Regions from separate parts of the Streptomyces sp. NPDC054786 genome, predicted to be linked through region 1. Evidence: riboswitches for the same ligand, from Rfam matches in the RefSeq annotation. Region 1 holds a riboswitch; each other region holds the start of a gene.
The links. A riboswitch is a leader RNA that binds a small molecule or an ion and turns the genes downstream of it on or off. The one in region 1 is predicted to bind cobalamin.
Positions count from the first base shown of each region.

Region 1 (4,671 bases):
GGTGCACACCGTACGCAGCAAGAACGCGGCCGAGACGATGGACTCCGCCACCATCGGCCATGGCGACGAGTGGAGCCTGGACTCCAAGTGGGTCACCCACCTCACCGCGTCCGGGACCTTTCTGCACTCCGCCCCGTGGAACAAGTCGATCGGTGTGGACAACAACAGCCACGGCTGCTTCGGCATGACCACCTCGGACGCCAAGAAGATCTACGACTTCCTGCCGATCGGCTCCACGGTCGAGGTGAAGGGCACCAGCAACACCAACAAGACCGACGTCGGCAACGGCCTGGAGGTCTGGCAGGAGAGCTGGACGCAGTGGCAGCAGCGCAGCGCGCTGCAGCACTGACCCGGGCGGCGGGCACTCATCTGCGGTGTCTGCGGGGGCTGCGGGTGCGGGTGAGCAGCAGGAAGACGGTGGCCAGGACGGCGACAGCCTGACCCAGCGCCGCGAGCCTCTTGTCGCTGCTCCAATCCGGTTCGTACATGTCCGGGAGCGGTCCCGGCGCGCCGATGTCCACGTAGGTGTAGAGGAGCAGCAGCGCGAGTCCGCCCGTCGCGACGAGCCAGGCGAAGGTGTCGGCCGCCGGCCGGCGCCAGACCAGGACGAGCAGGGCGGCGAGCGCGGCCAGTGCGGCCTCGACGCGGAAGAGCATGCCCTGGCTGATGGTTGCCGTGACCCCGTCGTACCGGCCGGCGAGCCGGGCGTGGACGTAGGCGTCCAGGGCCAGGCCGGCCGCCGCCAGCAGCCGTGCGATACCGCGGGCGACGCGGCCGGACCGCCCGCGCTCCGGGACGGAGTTGTCTGGTGCCACGGCTTCTCCAAGCCTCTCGGTGAGCGGCGGTAGCCGGGTCAGCGGACGGTGAGCCGGCCCTTCATGTACGGGTGGATCGTGCAGAGGTAGGGGTAGCGGCCGGGCTTGGCGGGCGCCGTGAAGGTGACCGTCCGGCCCGGCTTGATGCTGCCGGTGTCGAAGGCCTTGGCGCCGGTGGCCGTCACGGTGTGCGTGGTGGAGTCCTGGTTGACCACGGTGATCCTGGCGCCCGGCCGTACGGACAGGGCGGCCGGCTTGAAGGCGAAGTCCTTGACGGTGAGCCGGGTGCCGGCCGGTGCGCCGGGGCTCGGCTTCGCCGTGGGGGTGCGGGATCTCGACGGGGCGGTGCCGCCGCCGGTGTGCGAGCAGCTGCCGAGGCCCGCGGCGAACAGGGCGACGGCAGCCACGGCGACGGCCGTCCTGGCGGTCTTCCTCATCGGGCGTCCGTCTCCTTCGGTCCGGCCGGTCCGGCCTCGGCGGGCCGCACACCTCAATAGACCGCAGACGCCGCCGCCCGGCCATCCGGGCGGCGGCGTTCGGCGTACCGGGCGGCCGGCAGGGCGGGCGACGGGCGCCGTCGCCGTTCCGTGCGCGGCGAGGCCGTACCGGTCAGCGGATCTCGCTGGTCGTACGGCGATACGTGGAGCGCCGGTCCTCGATCTCGGGCCAGCGGTCGCCGTAGACGTTCTCGGTGATGCCCGGCTCCCGCAGGAAGTCGTGCGGGAAGCCCAGCGGTACCGCGCTGCTCCGTTCGAGCCGTGCCAGCGCGTCGGCGTCCAGCGTGACATCCACCGAGGCGAGGTTGTCCAGGAGCTGGCTCTCCTTGGTGGCGGCGATGATCGGGATGATGTTGCCGGGCCGGCTGCGCAGCCACGCCAGCGCCACCTGCGCCGGGCTCCAGCCGCCCTGCTCGGCGATCTCCAGCACCGCGGTGACGGTCTCCTCCGTGTTGTGGTCCCGTTGGCCGTCCTCGCCCACGACGTCCAGCCGGCCCGTCTCCCCGCGGCGGTACTTGCCGGTGAGCCGGCCGCCCGCGAGCGGCCCCCACGCCAGTACGGCCAGGTCGAAGGCGCGGGCCTGCGGCAGCAGTTCGCGCTCCGGCGTCCGCTCCAGCAGGTTGTAGCGCAGCTGCGAGCCCGCGAACGCGGTCCAGCCGCGCAGCTCGGCGAGGGTGTTCGCCTGCGCGATCTCCCAGGCCGGCCAGTCGGAGACGCCGATGTAGAGCACTTTTCCCGACCGCACCATGTCGTCGAGCGCCCGCATCACCTCCTCCACGGGCGTGAAGTTGTCCCGTGCGTGCACCCACAACACATCGAGGTGGTCGGTGCGCAGCCGCTCCAGGCTCTCCTCCACCGACCGGACCAGGTTCTTGCGGTGGCTGCCCGCCGCATTCACATCACCCTTGCGGGTCGCGCAGGTGTACTTGGTCGCCAGGACGAAGCGCTCCCGCCGGCCTTCGAGCAGCTCCCCCAGGATCCGTTCCGAGGCGCCGTCGGTGTAGTTGTTGGCGGTGTCGATGAAGTTGCCGCCCGCGTCCGCGTAGGCGTCCAGGATCCGGCCGCTGGTGTCCTTTCCCGCGCCCCAGCCCCAGTCGTCGCCGATGGTCATGGCGCCCAGGCTCAGCTCGCTCACCCGCAGACCGGTCCTGCCGAACAGTGTGTAGCGCACGTGGTTCCCTTCGATCGGCGCAGCTCTCCGGTGCTGCGCTCACGCTAGGAGCTGGAGCGCGCTCCAGCGCAAGGCACGGCGTTGACGGCATGCCCTAGGGTGGCGGGAGCAACTGGTTCGCCCTGTCCGCCAGGCAGGCGCGTCGCAAGAGGGAACCCGGTGGAAATCCGGGACTGCCCCGCAGCGGTGAGTGGGAACGACCGCCGTCATACGCACTGGGCCCGGCCGGGTCTGGGAAGCGACGGCCAGTAGATGTCCGCCCTTGGTGGATGTGCCCACGAGTCCGAAGACCTGCCAGTGCCCCCGTGCGACCGGTGCGCGGGGAGATCTCGGTGACCTCGAGGGCGGGTCGGCGGACATCAGACGGGCACAATACGGCGGGAATGCGCCGGGGCCCGTCCGGTTTGCCGTCCCTTCGCGCCCCCGACCCGTCCCGTGGTCCATGGAGACATACTCGCGAAGGAGAGTTCCGTGACCAGCATGTCCGCAGCCGCGGCAGCACACGCCACCGTGCACGGCTATCCCCGTCAGGGGCAGCACCGTGAACTGAAGAAGGCCATCGAGGGCTACTGGAAGGGCCGCGTCAGCGCCGACACCCTCCGCAGCACCGCCGCCGGGCTGCGCCGCGGCAATTGGCGGCAGCTCGCCGAGGCCGGTGTCCACGAGGTGCCGACCGGTGACTTCTCGTACTACGACCACGTGCTGGACACCAGCGTGATGGTCGGCGCGATCCCCGCCCGGCACCGCGCCGCGGTGGCCGCCGACCCTTCCCCAAGCTCTCGGCTTCGCTCGAGCAGGGGATGCCCCCTTGACGTCTACTTCGCGATGGCCCGCGGCACCCAGGACGTGGCGCCGCTGGAGATGACCAAGTGGTTCGACACCAACTACCACTACCTGGTGCCGGAGTTGGGGCCCGACACGGTCTTCGCCGCGGACTCCGCCAAGCAGGTCGCCGAGCTGACGGAGGCACTCGGTCTCGGGCTGGCCGCCCGCCCGGTGCTCGTCGGGCCGGTCACCTATCTGCTGCTGGCCAAGCCGGCGCCCAGTGTCGCGCCCGATTTCGATCCGCTGACGCTGCTCGACCGGCTGCTGCCCGTCTACGCCGAGGTGCTCGAAGACCTCCGGGCGGCCGGCGCCGACTGGGTGCAGCTGGACGAGCCGGCACTGGTGCAGGACCGCTCCCCCGCCGTCCTGAACGCCGCGGCCCGCGCCTACCGCGACCTCGGTACGCTCCCCGACCGCCCGCGGCTGCTGGTCGCCTCCTACTTCGACCGGCTGGGCGAAGCGCTGCCGGTGCTGGCCAAGGCGCCCGTCGAGGGGCTGGCACTGGACTTCACCGGCGCCGCGGCCGGCAATCTCGGGGATCTGGCGGCGGTCGGCGGGCTGCCCGGGAAGCGGCTGGTCGCCGGTGTGGTCGACGGCCGCAATGTGTGGATCAACTCCTTCGAGAAGTCGCTGGCCACCCTGGGTACGCTCCTCGGCCTGGCCGACCGGGTCGATGTGTCGTCCTCCTGCTCGCTGCTGCACGTCCCGCTGGACGCCGCCGCCGAGCGCGACATCGACCCGCAGATCGCCCGCTGGCTGGCCTTCGCCCGGCAGAAGACCGCGGAGATCGTGACGCTGGCGCGCGGTCTGGCGCAGGGCACTGACTCCATCGCGGCCGAACTCACCGCCAACCGCGCGGACTTGGCTTCCCGGGCCGGTTCGGCGCTCACTCATGACCCGGTGGTACGCGCCCGTACCGCCGCCGTCACCGACGCCGACGGCCGCCGTTCGCAGCCGTACGCCGAGCGGGCCGCCGCCCAGCGCGCGCACCTCGGGCTGCCGCTGCTGCCGACCACCACCATCGGCTCGTTCCCGCAGACCGCCGAACTGCGCACCGCCCGCGCCGATCTGCGGGCCGGGCGGATCGACACCGCGGGGTACGAGGAGCGCATCTCGGCCGAGATCCGCGAGGTTCTGGCCTTCCAGGAGAAGGCCGGCATCGATGTGCTGGTGCACGGCGAACCGGAACGCAACGACATGGTGCAGTACTTCGCCGAGCAGCTCACCGGCTACCTCGCCACCCGGCACGGCTGGGTCCAGTCGTACGGCACCCGCTATGTCCGCCCGCCGATCCTGGCCGGGGACATCTCCCGCCCCGAGCCGATGACGGTCCGCTGGACGACCTACGCCCAGTCGCTCACTG
Region 1 covers NZ_JBSHAW010000016.1:18,571-23,241, forward strand. The annotation lists gene ACWGI6_RS15460 (Ig-like domain-containing protein) at 1-349, shown strand, start outside; gene ACWGI6_RS15465 (hypothetical protein) at 366-815, opposite strand; gene ACWGI6_RS15470 (cupredoxin domain-containing protein) at 854-1,252, opposite strand; gene ACWGI6_RS15475 (aldo/keto reductase) at 1,425-2,483, opposite strand; cobalamin riboswitch at 2,579-2,796, shown strand; gene metE (5-methyltetrahydropteroyltriglutamate--homocysteine S-methyltransferase) at 2,955-4,671, shown strand, end outside.

Region 2 (4,671 bases), on a different contig from region 1:
GTCCACCTCCACCCGCCAGCGGTCCCCCATCAGGCACCGGCCGGCAGATGGATCATCTTGTGCTCCATGTATGCGCCGAAGCCCTCCGGCCCGAACTCCCGCCCGATGCCGGAGTTCTTGTAGCCACCGAACGGGCCGAGCATGTCGATGCTGAAGGTGTTCACCGAGTACGTACCGGTGCGGACCTGCCGGGCGAGGTCGATGCCGTGGTCGACGTCGGCCGTCCACACCGAGCCGGAGAGCCCGTAGTCGGAGTCGTTGGCGATCCGTACCGCCTCGGCCTCGTCGTCGTACGGCAGCAGACAGATGACCGGGCCGAAGATCTCCTCGCGGGCGATCCGCATGGAGTTGGCGACCTCGCCGAAGAGGGTCGGCTCGACATACCAGCCCGTCGGCTGCCCCTCGGGCCGGCCGCCGCCGGTGAGGACCTTGGCGCCCTCCTGCCGTCCGAGCGCGATGTAGTCCAGCGAGCGCTGCTGCTGACGGCGGGCAACCAGTGGGCCGAGTTCGGTGGCCGGATCCAGCGGGTCGCCGACGGTGAGCGCGGACGCCGCCGCGCTGAACCGTTCGGCGATCTCGTCGTAGTGGCTGCGCGGTGCGAGGATCCGCGTCTGGGCCACACACGCCTGGCCGTTGATCATCCAGGCGAACGGCACGATGCCGGCCACCGCCGCGTCCAGATCCGCGTCCGGCAGGATCACCGCAGCGGACTTCCCGCCCAGCTCCAGAGTGACCCGGCTGAGGTTCCGGGCCGCGACCTCCATGACCCGTTTGCCCGCCGCCACCGAGCCGGTGAACGACACCTTGTCCACGCCCGGGTGCCCGACCAGGTACTCGCTCACCTCGCGGTCCGCCGGGAGGATCGACAGCACCCCCGCCGGCAGCCCGGCCTCGGCCGCGATCTCCGCGAGCAGATACGCGTCCAGCGGGGTCTCCGGCGACACCTTGAGCACCACCGAGCAGCCGGCCAGCAGCGCCGGTGCGAGCTTGGCGGCGGCGGTGAACTGCGGGACGTTCCACGGCACCACGGCAGCGACCACCCCGGCCGGCTCCCGCCGCACCAGCAGCGGACCCAGCACCCCGTCCCGCCGCTCCTCGAACGGAAAGTCGCGGGCCACGGTCAGTGCCGCGTCCCACACCAGCATCGCGGCCAGCGACTGCACCATGACGCCGGAGGTGAAGGGCGTGCCGTTCTCGGAGCTGATGACCTTGGCGATCTCCTCGCTGCGGGCCGCGATGCCGTCCTTGATACGGGCCACCGCCGCGATCCGGTCCGCCAACGGGGCGTTCGCCCACACCCCGGACTCGAAGGACGTACGGGCCGCGGCCACCGCACGGTCGACATCGGCCCGTGAGGCGTGCGGCACCCGGCCGATGACCTGTTCGGTGTGGGGCGAGACGACCTCGATCGTGTCCCGGCCGGCCGGATCGACCCACTCACCGCCTATGTAGAGCTTTCCGTGCTCGACGAGGTCGCTCATCGCTGCCGCCTCCTGCGGGTTGGCCGCCTGTCCGACAATCCCTGAGGGGTCCTGAGGGTCCCTGAGCGGTCTCCTGGCTGCCCCTTGGGTGGCTCCTGATGCTGCATCAGCATCGCTCACCGCAACAGGAACTGATACCAGTTCTAGTTGCAGGAGTCCACGGCGCGGGCCGAATCCCAACTCCGCCGGAACGAAGGTCACTTCCCTCCGCATTGAAACCAGTTCTAGTTATAGTGAAGCCGGTACCGGGTGTATGCCACACCGAAAGGGGACCGGATGACGCCACAGGTGACCGACCACAAGGGCGGGGTGTGGAGCATCGCCGTCCCGATCCCGGACAACCCGCTCGGCCACACCCTCGTCCACCTCCTGGAGACCGACCGCGGGCCGGTGCTCATCGACACCGGCTGGGACGACCCGGACTCCTGGGACACCCTCGTCGCCGGCGTCAGTGCCTGCGGCTTCGCCCTCGCCGATCTCCACGGCGTCCTGATCACCCACCATCACCCCGACCACCACGGCCTCTCGGCCAAGGTGCGAGAGGCCTCCGGCGCCTGGATCGCGATGCACGCCGCGGATACCGACGTGGTCCGCCGCACCCGCGAGGCCGAACCGGGCCGGTGGCTCGACCACCTGACCGCCAGGCTCGCGACGGCGGGCGCACCGGACGAGCATCTGGCACCGCTGCGGGAGGCGCGCGCCCAGGGGCGGGGCCGGAAGCTGCCCGGACAGGGAGCCGCGCTGCCGGACCGCGACATCAGCCCCGGCGAGCTGCTCGATCTGCCGGGGCGCCGGGTGCGCGCCATCTGGACACCGGGGCACACCCCGGGTCATGTGTGTCTCCATCTGGAGGAGGAGCACCCGTCGGGGCAGGCCCCCGGCTTCGGCCGGCTCTTCTCCGGCGACCATCTCCTCCCCGGCATCACCCCGCACATCGGCCTGTACGAGGACCCGGAGGGCGAGGGGCGTCCCCCCGGCTCGAACGAGGGTGGGAGCGTGAGGGACCTCCACGATCGGGACCTCCACGATCCCCTGGGCGACTATCTCGACTCCCTCCAACGCGTGGGCCGGCTCGCGCCCGCCGAGGTGCTGCCCGCCCACCAGCACGCCTTCATCGACGCCGGCGGACGCGTACGCGAGCTCATCGCCCACCACGAGGCACGGCTCTCCCAGCTGAGGGCGCTGCTGCGCGAACCCCGCACTCCCTGGCAGCTGGCCATGGCCATGGAGTGGAACCGCCCCTGGGGGCAGATCCCGTACGCCTCGCGCAATATCGCCGTCTCGGAGGCCGAGGCCCATCTGCGCCGTCTGGTGAAGCAGGGGCAGGCGGAGCGGGTGCCGGGGTCCTGTCCGGTGCGGTACCAGGCGGTGTGAGGGACGGGCGGGGCCATCGGGCCATGGACCGTGGGAGGGGCCTCGACGAGGCGGCGGCCGGTTGCCGCCCGGCCCACGCCGGCCCGCGGTCGGCCCACGGCCGGATTCCGCCCGGCGCCCTCCCCGGCCCACGGCCGATTCCCGCCCGGCGCTCTCCCCCGAGCAGTTCCGGCTCGTACGGGCGAGCGAGTGGCCGGGCGGGGGCCGGTTAAGGTGTGCGGGACAACTTCATCCGTACCCGATCGGGGGAAGCCGGTGGAAATCCGGCGCTGACCCGCAACCGTGAGGACGGCCTGCCCGCACCGCGCCCCTGGCCGGGCGCGGAGGGCCGTACGAGCCGGAACACCCGAGGGGGCACGACCAAGGCTCCCGCCACCGGAACCGCCCGCCCGTGCGGACGGCCGGTGCGCGGCACCGTCGAGGTATACGGAGCTGAGCCCGGTGCCACCGCGCCCGATTCATGGATCGGCGCGCGGACGGCCGGCCGAGCGCGGCTGCGTAGCATCGCCGCGACCCGACCCGAGAGGCACCGACCCGATGGCCCCCATGGCTTCCATGGCTCACCAGGCCCCTTTGCCGCATTCCGTCGCCTTCCTGGCGCGCCGCGCCGCCACGGCGCTGGCGGCCGCGGTGGTGCTGGGCGCGGCCGCTGCCCCCGCCGCGTACGCGGACTCCCCGCCCGCATCCCCCAAGAAGCTGCCCGACGGGCTGTACGGCACCAAGGACCCGCAGTACGACGGGGTCTGGCGGCAGTCGCTCGCGCTGCTGGCCCAGGACACCGTGGGCATACGCCCCGCGGCATCCGCCGTGAAGTGGCTGGCCGGACAGCAGTGCGCCGACGGCTCGTTCACCGCCTTCCGGGCCGGGCCGGGCAAGCCCTGCGACGCCAAGACCATGCGGGACACCAACCAGACGGCCGCCGCGGTGCAGGCGCTGGCCGCGCTGGGCGGGCACGGGGGCGCCGTGCAGAAGGCCGTGAGCTGGCTGAAGTCGGTGCAGAACGACGACGGCGGCTGGAGCTCGATGGCCGGCTCGGCCAGCGACGCCAACTCCACCTCCGTGGTCATCGGCGCGCTCGCGGCGGCGGGCGAGAAGCCGCGGTCCGTGACGTCGAAGAAGGGTGGCAAGACCCCCTACGACGGGCTGCTCACCTTCCGGCTGGGCTGCGAGGCGAAGGAGGACGCGCGCGGCGCGTTCACCTTCCAGCTCAAGGGCGCGGCCCCGAACGCCGACGCCACCGCGGCCGCCGCGACCGGAGCGCTCGGCAAGGGCTTTGTCGTCGAGCCGGCCGGCAAGGGAGCAAACGCCCCCGTCAAGCCGGTGAGTTGTAAGGACGGCGAAGGCAAGAAGGCGGGCAGCAGCGATCCGGCGCAGGCCGCGGCGGGCGGCGACGGCTACCTCGTCGCGCAGCTCGACAAGAACGGACAGCATCTGCTCTCCGCGATGCCGGGCGCGGAGAAGCAGCCCGACGTCGGCAACACCGCCGACGCCGTGGTGGCGCTGGCGGCCGGCCGGCACGGCGCCGCCGCCGCGAAGCCGCTGAAGTGGCTGGAGAAGAACTCGGCGGACTGGGCCAAGCGGAACGGCCCCGCCGCGTACGCCCAGCTGGTGCTGGCCGCGCACGCCACCGGCACCGACCCGCGCTCCTTCGGCGGCACCGATCTGGTGGCCGCGCTCAACGCCACCGGCCCCGAGCCGGCCGCCGCGGCGAAGAAGGACGCCGACGGCTCCAAGGACGAGGGCGGCCTGGGCCTGCCCTGGATCATCGGCATCGGCCTCGCCATCGGTGCCGGCATCGGCTTCCTGCTGAGCAGCC
Region 2 covers NZ_JBSHAW010000034.1:10,767-15,437, reverse strand. The annotation lists gene ACWGI6_RS26625 (ferredoxin) at 1-30, opposite strand, end outside; gene ACWGI6_RS26620 (aldehyde dehydrogenase) at 30-1,481, opposite strand; gene ACWGI6_RS26615 (MBL fold metallo-hydrolase) at 1,758-2,855, shown strand; cobalamin riboswitch at 3,064-3,223, shown strand; gene ACWGI6_RS26610 (prenyltransferase/squalene oxidase repeat-containing protein) at 3,393-4,671, shown strand, end outside.
Region 2: linked by a shared signal. The riboswitch ahead of ACWGI6_RS26610 (prenyltransferase/squalene oxidase repeat-containing protein) and the one ahead of metE (5-methyltetrahydropteroyltriglutamate--homocysteine S-methyltransferase) in region 1 are both predicted to bind cobalamin.

Region 3 (4,671 bases), on a different contig from region 1:
GTCCACCGAGCTGTCGGCCCTGGTCGAGCAGATCTACCGCCGCGCCAAGGCCGAGCACGGCGACCTCGCGGGCGAGATGAGCCCCGTCCGCCTCTACGAGTCCCTCGCCGGCCGGGAGTTCCGTCTGCCGAATCCGGCCGCCGCGCTGGACGACGCGGCACTGGTGCTCTGAGCCGCCGGAAGGCACCGCCGGACACGCTCCCACGCTCACACTCACCCACCTCAGGAGCCGCACCCATGGCCTCTCCTCAGCGCGACAGCCTCGCGCCGCTGAGCATCGACCCCATCTGCCGCATCGAGTTCGGGCCCGGACACATCGGCCGGCTCCCCGAGCTGATCACGACCACGGGCCGGCACCGCGCCTTCGTCGTCACCGACCGGGGTCTGCGCGCAGCGGGCGTCGTCGAACGCGTCCTGAAGATCCTCGACTCCGGCGGGATCGAGTACGCCGTTCACGACGAGGTGGCGCCCAACCCCTCCACCGGCGACGTCGACGCGGGCGCCAGGCGGGCTCGCGCCTTCGGCCCGGCCGCGGTGGTCGCACTCGGCGGCGGCTCCGTTCTCGACGCGGCGAAGGGCATCTCCCTGCTCGTCGGCAATCCGGACGCGGTAGCCGCCGACGCCGGCCGTCTATGGGAAGCGGCCGACGGACTCCCGCTCATCGCGATCCCCACCACGTCCGGCACGGGGGCGGAGACCAACGGCTTCGGGGTGATCGAGGACGCCGAAGCCTGCCGCAAGGTGTACCTCGGTCACCCTTCCGTGAAGCCCCGAATCGCCCTGCTGGACCCTGAGTTGACGCTCGGTCTGCCCGCCCCGGCCACCGCCGCCACCGGCATCGACGCACTCGTCCACGGCATCGAGTCGCTGGCCTCACGCGGCGCGAACCCGGTCTCCGTCGCCTACGCCACGCAGGCCGTGACGATGGTGAGCGGCGCGCTGCCCACTGCGTACCGGGACGGCTCGGACCTCGACGCCCGCGCCGCACTGATGCTGGGTGCCCACCTCGCCGGCCAGGCCCTCACCCTCTCCGGACTCGGCCTCGTCCACGGAATCGGCCACGCGCTCACCGCTCACACCGGAACCCCGCACGGAGTAGCCCTGGCCGCCGTACTGGAGGAGGTCATGGTGTTCAGCGCTCCGGCGGCCCGGGACGCGTTCGAGCAGGTGGGACGGGCCATGCGCCGCACCCCGCCCGCGGACGGCGACTGGGCACGGGCCACGGTGCAGGCCGTGCGCGAGATCTCCGGAACACTGGACCTCAAGCGGCCCCTGCGCGAACTGGGCGCCGACCGCGCAATGCTGCCGGCCATCGCCGCGGGAGCGGTCGCGGACGCGGTGACCAAGAACGCTCCGCTGCTGCCGAGCGAGGCGGAGGTGCTGGAGATCCTCACCCGGGTGTACTGACGGGCGGCGCGGGATCGCGGGAGGCGGATGCGGAGTTTCGTCCCCGGGCTGCGAGGCCCGCGGCGCGACCCCGCCCCCTCGCTGTTCCTCGGACAAGGGGGCGGCACGGCTCGCGCCGGTCGACGGTTGGGGCCGGTCGAGCTGCGCCTCGTTCACGGGCCGCGCGCCACCTTGTCTACCCTGGACCCGCAGCTGGTTCACCCCGCCCGCCAGACGGGGTGTCGCAAGAGGGAACCCGGTGGAAGTCCGGGACTGCCTCGCAGCGGTGAGTGGGAACGACCGCCGTCATGAAGCACTGGGTCCGCGTGTGACCTGGGAAGCGACGGCCAGTAGGCGTCCCGTCCTCCGGGATGTGCCCACGAGTCCGAAGACCTGCCACTGCTCGTGCGCGGTGCGATCACCACGCACGCCTCCATGGCGACCCGGTAGCGGGACCGCCGAGCGAGTGGTGCGTTTCACCCCACCGTGCCCGTGGTGCGCGGGGCGGGCCCGCATCCCGTTCGCGGCCCGGCACCGGTCCTCACGACGACTCGCGAAGGAGAGTTTCGTGCCCGGCGAAGCGAGCGTTCCCTCCGTCCCTTCCCCCAGTACGCCCCGCCCGAGCGGGCCCTGTGTCCTGCTCAAGCATGGTGAGATCTTCCTCAAGGGCCGCAATCGGCACCTGTTCACCGAGCGGCTGCACGACAACCTCCGCCGCGCGCTGCGGGACGTCGGCGGCTCCACGTGGATCAAGTCCGGCCAGAGCGTGACCGTGCTCGGCGGCGAGGTCCCTCTGGATGTCCTCGTGGAGCGCGCCCGACGGGTGATCGGGTTCAACTCGGTGGAGCCCGCCCTGCGCGTCCCGAGCACCGTTACGGACCTCACCGAGGCAGCCGTGGAAGCGCTGGCCGGCGCCCGTGCCGAGCGACCCGGAATCACTTTCGCCGTGCGGGTCAAGCGCCGGGACAAGACCTTCGAGATGACCTCGTCGCAGTTCGAGCGCTTTCTCGGGGCACGCGTCCAGGAGGCCCTGGGGCCCGTGCCGGTGAACCTCACCAGCCCGGACGTGCGGGTCTCGGTCGAGATCGACCGCAAGGAGAGCTATCTCTCCTGGATCCGTCACCAGGGGCCTGGCGGACTCCCCGTCGGTTCCGGCGGACGTGCCCTGGTGCTGCTCTCCGGCGGGTACGACTCGCCGGTGGCGGCCTACCGGGCGATGCGTCGCGGACTGAGTTGCGACTTCGTCCACTTCACCGGCGCTCCGTACACGAACGCCGCTTCCGTGTACAAGGCTTACGCCCTCGCCCGGGAACTCAACCGCTACCAGCCCGGTGGGCGGCTGCATGTCATCGCGCTCGGCCACGCCCAGAAGCAACTGGCCATCGCGGGGGCCGGCAGGCTCCAGGTCGTCGCGCAACGACGGCTGATGGTCCGTGCCGCCTCCGCGCTGGCGGGCCGGACCCGAGCGGAGGCCCTGGTGACGGGTGACAGCCTGGGACAGGTGGCCAGCCAGACCCTGGCGAACATGGCCGCCGTCGACGAGGCCGCCGCCCTGCCGGTGCTGCGGCCGCTGGTCGGCTGGGAGAAACAGGAGATCATCGACGAGGCCCGGTCCATCGGCACCGCGGAGATCTCCGTGCTGCCGGACGAGGACTGCTGCAAGCTCCTCGCACCGTCCCGGGTCTCCCTCCGGGCCGGACTGACCGACCTGCGTTCGGTGGAGAAGCGCCTCGACCTGGACGACGTGGTGGACAGTCTGCTGCGCGACGTCCAGGTCATGTACCCGGGTGAGACCGACGGAGAGACGGAGCCCGGCGCGGACAGCCCTGACGGCGGCCCCGCGCCCGGCCGCCCTGGTCCGGCCGTGTGTGCGTCGAGGCCGTCCGGGGCGGTGTCCTCATGACCGGAGAGGACCGTCGACGGATCCTCGTGATCGGGATCGGCTCGGGGGATCCGGCGCATGTGACGCTGGCCGCCGGTCTCCGGCCCGCCGGCCGAAGTTGCCGACCGGGTGCTGGAGTTGCGTGCCGCGTCCCGGGAGCGTCATGGCTGGATCATGGATGCCTGCCTGCTGCGCGCCGACGCTCCCGGACCGTCGGCGGGTGCCGTTCCACCGGAGTCCTGCTAGTGCTGTGACCGCATAGGTTCGCCGGAATTTGGTGGTCGTGGCGGTTGGATGTGCGGTGAGGCCCGCTCCGATTGCTGGAGGTGCGGTGGCCGAGCCTGTCCGTGTGCGCAGACTGACGAACGGCAGCGTGAAGCCTGCGCGCGCCACCTCGCCCTCGCCGGTCCGATCGATGTACCCGGTTGTCGGTCGATGGTCGCAGTGGGCGGGTCACGCATCGGGACGATGGAGGTGCTGGAGTTCCGACTTTCTGGCGTCCCGCTGGGCCGGGCTGCGTCCGTACGGTGCTCAGGACCGGGAAGACCATGGCAGTTGTGCGGGAACGGAGCGTGCTCGTGAGCGTAGGGGTGTTGGAGGCCAGGGGGCTGACCAAACGATTTGGGGCGAAGCCGGCGGTGGACGACCTGTCCTTCGCGGTCCGGGCCGGCCGGGTGACCGGTTTCCTGGGCCCGAACGGGGCGGGCAAGTCCACGACGATGCGGATGTTTCTGGGCCTGGACCGCCCGGGGTCAGGCAGTGCGCTGGTCAATGGCACGCCCTTCCACCAGTTGCGTCACCCTATGCACGAGGTCGGTGCCGTGCTCGAGGCCAAGGCCGTCCATCCCGGGCGCAGTGCGTACGGGCATCTGCTGGGTCTTGCGTACAGCAATGGGATCGGCCGCCGGCGGGTGGCGGAGGTCCTGGAGATCGCCGGCCTCGCGAAGGTGGCGCACAAGCGGGTGGGCGGCTTCTCGCTGGGGATGGGACAGCGGCTCGGGATCGCTGCAGCTCTTCTCGGTGATCCACAGGTGCTGCTCTTTGACGAGCCGGTCAACGGTCTCGACCCCGAAGGCGTCCGCTGGATCCGCAACCTGATGAGAGGGCTCGCGGCCGAGGGCCGCACCGTGTTCGTGTCCAGCCATCTGATGAGCGAGATGGAGGTGACGGCCGACCATCTTGTCGTGATCGGCCGGGGGAAGCTGATCGCCGACACCGGCGTGCGCGAATTCATCGCGGGCAGTTCACGCAACATGGTCAAGGTGCGCTCCCCGCAGGCCATCCAGCTGGCCGGACGGCTCCGGGCAGCCGGCGGGCAGGTCACCGCGGATGACGAAGGCGCGCTTCTGGTCACCGGCCTGGACCAGGTCCAGGTCTCGGAGGCCGCGGCGGAGTGCGGGGCC
Region 3 covers NZ_JBSHAW010000004.1:86,390-91,060, forward strand. The annotation lists gene ACWGI6_RS05175 (NAD(P)-dependent oxidoreductase) at 1-172, shown strand, start outside; gene ACWGI6_RS05180 (iron-containing alcohol dehydrogenase family protein) at 238-1,407, shown strand; cobalamin riboswitch at 1,583-1,801, shown strand; gene thiI (tRNA uracil 4-sulfurtransferase ThiI) at 1,955-3,289, shown strand; gene ACWGI6_RS05190 (ABC transporter ATP-binding protein) at 3,859-4,671, shown strand, end outside.
Region 3: linked by a shared signal. The riboswitch ahead of thiI (tRNA uracil 4-sulfurtransferase ThiI) and the one ahead of metE (5-methyltetrahydropteroyltriglutamate--homocysteine S-methyltransferase) in region 1 are both predicted to bind cobalamin.